2 regions of the Streptomyces sp. NPDC051740 genome follow, and region 1 is predicted to be linked to the other one. Evidence: riboswitches for the same ligand, from Rfam matches in the RefSeq annotation. Region 1 holds a riboswitch; the other holds the start of a gene.
The links. Region 1 has a riboswitch for cobalamin ahead of ACIA6T_RS15860 (ribonucleoside-diphosphate reductase subunit alpha). Riboswitches for the same ligand answer to the same signal wherever they lie in the genome.
Positions count from the first base shown of each region.

Region 1 (2,197 bases):
CCGTCGTCGGTGACTTCCAGGATCTCCGTGCAGAGGTTCGAGGAATGGATGACGTGGCCCGGCTCGGCGGTCTGGTTCGCCGTCCGGTTGGCCGCGTCCTTGAAGGTCATCCAGCCGTTGCCGGTCTGCGCGAGGGTGCGCATCATGCGGCCGTACAGCTCGCGGGCCGGGAGGGTCTTCCTCGCCAGGCCCTTCGCCTCGGCGGCCCGGTACGCCGCGTCGAACTCCTCGCCCCACAGGTCGACCAGTTCGGGCACGTCCGCCGGGGAGAACAGCGACCAGGGCGCGTCGGCGTTCACCCGGCGCATGAACTCGTCCGGCACCCAGTGCGCGAGGTTCAGATTGTGCGTACGGCGGGCGTCCTCGCCGGTGTTGTCGCGCAGCTCCAGGAACTCCTCGATGTCGGAGTGCCAGGTCTCCAGGTAGACCGCCGCCGCGCCCTTGCGCCGGCCGCCCTGGTTCACGGCGGCGACCGAGGCGTCCAGCGTCTTCAGGAACGGGACGATGCCGTTGGAGTGCCCGTTGGTGCCGCGGATCAGCGAACCCCGGGCGCGGATGCGGGAGTAGGACAGGCCGATGCCGCCGGCGTGCTTCGAGAGGCGGGCGACCTGGTGGTAGCGGTCGTAGATGGAGTCCAGCTCGTCCTTGGGGGAGTCGAGGAGGTAGCAGGACGACATCTGCGGGTGGCGCGTGCCGGAGTTGAACAGCGTGGGGGAGGAGGGCAGGTAGTCCAGGCGGCTCATCAGCCCGTACAGCGCGGCGACCTCGTCCACGGAGCGGGCGCCGTCGTCCTCGGCGAGTCCGGTGGCGACCCGCAGCAGGAAGTGCTGGGGCGTCTCGACGACCTTGCGGGTGACCGGATGCCGCAGCAGGTAGCGGCTGTGCAGGGTGCGCAGGCCGAAGTAGCCGAAGCGGTCGTCGGCCCCGGTGTCGATCAGCGCGTCCAGACGGGCGGCGTGCAGCCGGACGAACGCGGCGGTCCGGTCGGAGATCAGGCCCTCGCGGTGCCCGGTCGCGACGGACCCGGTGAACGAGGTGACGCCCTGCGAGGCGGCCTCGGCGCGGATGCCGATGGTCAGCAGCCGGGCGGCGAGCCGGGAGTAGGCCGGGTCCTCGGAGATGAGCCCGGCCGCCGCCTCGGTGGCCAGCTCCCGCAGCTCCGCCTCGTCGGCGGAAGCGGACCGGCCGCGCAGCGCGGCGGCGGCGACCCGGCCGGGGTCGGCGTCGGGCAGGTCGGCGGTCAGCTCGGTCAGGGTCCGCAGCAGCGCGGCACCGGGGCCGCCGCTCTCCTCGGGCACGTCGATCGCTGAAGCCGGATCGGCTGGCGCGATGGTCACGTGGGGCTCTCCCTCGCTCGGCACGGGGGCCTCGAAGAGCGCAGGGGGCAGTACACGAGCGCACGCGGCGTCGCGTCCACCGGCCCATTCCGCGAGGCCCGGACGTCAGGGCACCCGGACCGGACGGCCGGGCGCACTGTCGGCAGGTCCTCGGACTGACGCCCGTGCACACGCGTACGCGGGCATGGGTACACCGTTGCGGGACAGTTCCGGATTCACACCGGATTCCCCTGCGACGACAGCGAGCATGAGCATACATCTTGTGTCGGGTGCCGCCAGCAACCCCATATCTTGTGTCGCGCTGGTCTCAGAGTGTCAACTCATAGGTGAGGAGCATGATGTCGTCCAGCTCCGGCAGCGGGTTCCAGTCGCGTTCCGGGGTGCGGGTGAAACCGAGCCGTTCGTAGACGCGGTGGGCGGCACGCATGGTGCGCTGGGTCGACAGCACGACCCGTCCGCACCCCTCGACGGCCCGCGCCCGGTCCACGCAGGCACGCACCAGGGCCTCCCCGGCACCCCGTCCCCGGCCCGCGCGGGCGACCGCCAGCATCCGGATCTCCGCCTCGCCCGGCCCCGCTATGTCGGCCATCGGACCGGGGCCCGGCACGAAGGTCACCCCGCCCAGCACCGACCCGTTCGCCACGGCGACCAGCACCTCGGCGGCGGCCGCCCGTTTCCCCACGTTCCGCAGCTCACCGAGGTACGCGTCGCTCTCCCCGAAGTCGAGCAGCCCGTCCAGCAGATAGGCCTGCGCGGTGATCTCACCGAGTTCCTCGTGCTCGCCGGGTTCCACCGGCCGGATGACGATGTCCATGGGGGGAGTCTGCCGGACGGGTACGACGACGGGCCGCCGGATTTCT
Region 1 is NZ_JBITCL010000008.1:134,893-137,089, forward strand. Features, by position in the region: gene ACIA6T_RS15860 (ribonucleoside-diphosphate reductase subunit alpha) at 1-1,337, opposite strand, end outside; cobalamin riboswitch at 1,461-1,629, opposite strand; gene ACIA6T_RS15865 (GNAT family N-acetyltransferase) at 1,645-2,151, opposite strand.

Region 2 (2,197 bases), on a different contig from region 1:
GGAAGCCGTGGACGTCGCCGTCGGCGGGGCGGGCGAGGGACGGGCCCTGGTCCGCGTACGTCCATGCCGTGCCGTCCTGCTCCCAGAAAGACCAGTAGCGGTAGCCGGCGGCCTGCGCCTGGCCCGCGCCCGCCGACAGGGGCAGGAGCGCGGCCAGGAACAGGACTGCGGCCCGGCGGATCACGGCTGCTGCCGCTTCGTACGGCCGCTGATCAGGAAGCCGATGCCGATGCCGGCGACCAGGCAGATGCCGACGAACCACCAGACACCGAAGCCGGAGTCCGATGCGGACTCGGACTCGTCCTTCTTCTCGTCCGCCTCGGCCTCCGTGGTCTTCCCGGCGGCCGGGCCGGTCGCGCCGAGCTGCTTCACCAGGTCCGTGCCGCCGAAGTCGCGCGGGTCGGCGCCGGTCGCGTGGGCGGCGAGGATCAGCTGGGCGTAGGCGGCGGGGCCGCTCTGCGCCGCCCAGCCGGCGGCGTTCTTCTCCAGCCAGGACAGGGACTTCCCGGCCTGCTCGCCGGCACCCTGCGCGGCGAGCGCGACCACCGCGTCGGCGGTGTTGCCGTAGTCGGGCTGGTCCTCGGCGCCGGCGAGGGCGGAGGTGAGGTGGCCGTCCTCGGCGAGGGCGTCGGTGAGGTACGCGGCACCGTTGGCGGCGGCCTGCCCGGGGCCGCCGGCCTTCTCGCACGCCGCTTCCCCGGCGCCGTCCTTGCCGGGCTCGACGACCAGGCCCGCACCGAGCGAGCCGAGCACGCCCGCCGCCGTCGCGTCCGCGTTGGCGACCAGTTCGCCCTTCTTGTCCGGCTGGAAGGCGAACGCGCCCGCGCCGTCGCCCTCGCAGGGCAGCGCCAGCTTCAGCAGGGCGTCGTAGGGGGACTTGCCGTCCTTCCTCACCTCGGCCGGCTTCTCACCGGCGGCCGCGAGCGCGCCGACGACGACGGAGGTGGAGTTGGTGTCGCTGGCGCCGCCCGCCACGTAGCCCCAGCCGCCGTCCTTGTTCTGCGCGGACTTCAGCCAGTCGACGGCCTTCTTCGTGACGTCGTCGTGGCCGCCGAGCGCGGCGAGGGCCTGGACGGCGGCGGCGGTCTGGTTGGTGTCGGCCATCGTCTTCGCGTCGCACGCCTCGGCGGTGTCGGCGCGGTACGGGGCGAAGGAGCCGTCGGCGCACTGCTGGCCGGTGAGCCAGCCGACGGCCGCCTTCGACGGCTCGACGCCCACGGTGTGCTGGGCGAGCAGGGCGAGCGACTGGCGCCAGACGCCGTCGTACTGCGGGTCGCCGTCGCCGTACAGGGCGGAGGGGAGCGCCTGGGACGGTGACGGGGACGGGGTGGTGTCGGCGGCGGCCGGGGTGGCGGCGCCGATCACGGCGACGGCGGCCAGGACCGCTGCGCTGCGGCGAACATTCATGATCGGCGGGTGCCTTCTTCCCTGCGGGGAGCCGGGCAGCGCGGGACACCCCGGCGGCTCGGCTCCGTATACCTCGACGGTGCCGGTGCGCCGACGGGTCCGCCGGGCACGTGAGCCGGTCATGGACCGTGCGGGGCAGTCCGGCTCACCGCCTCGGGGCGGCTTACGGTTGCGGGTCAGCGCCGGAATTGCACCGGCTTCCCCCCGTACGGTGTGATGACGACGCCGACACTCTACCCGCCCGTAGGGAAGGGGCCAGGGGTGGCTTCGGTGAGCAGGGTCACGTCAACCATGGGACGCGCACCGCACCCGCACGCCCCCGGAAAGGCTTCGAAGGTCTCGCCGGTGATCACCGATGGTCGTCAGTGGCCATCGGGCCCCTCGGGGCCGTCAGGTCCACCAGGCGGCACGCCGTCTCTATGTCGATCCTGACCTGGGCGATGGAGGCGCGGCCCGAGAGCCAGGTGATCAGGGTCGAGTGCCAGGTGTGCTCGATGACCCGGACGGCCGAGAGCTGCTCGGGTGTGGGATCGGTGAGCTCCATGGCGTCCAGGATGATCGTCGTGGTCTGCCGGGAGACCTGGTCGACCTCCGGGCTCACGCTGCGGTCCGCGAACGTCAGGGCGCGCACCATCGCGTCGGCCAGGTGCGGCTCCCGCTGGAGCGCGCGGAAGGCCCGCATCAGGGTCTCCGCGACCCGCTCGGCCGGGGTCTCACCGGCCGGCGGCTTCTTCCCCAGCGTGCCGTGCAGGGTCTCCAGCTGGTCCTGCATGGTCGCGACCAGGAGATG
Region 2 is NZ_JBITCL010000002.1:583,387-585,583, forward strand. Features, by position in the region: gene ACIA6T_RS05700 (SCO2322 family protein) at 1-184, opposite strand, end outside; gene ACIA6T_RS05705 (prenyltransferase/squalene oxidase repeat-containing protein) at 181-1,407, opposite strand; cobalamin riboswitch at 1,520-1,657, opposite strand; gene ACIA6T_RS05710 (TetR family transcriptional regulator) at 1,757-2,197, opposite strand, start outside.
Region 2: linked by a shared signal. The riboswitch ahead of ACIA6T_RS05705 (prenyltransferase/squalene oxidase repeat-containing protein) and the one ahead of ACIA6T_RS15860 (ribonucleoside-diphosphate reductase subunit alpha) in region 1 are both predicted to bind cobalamin.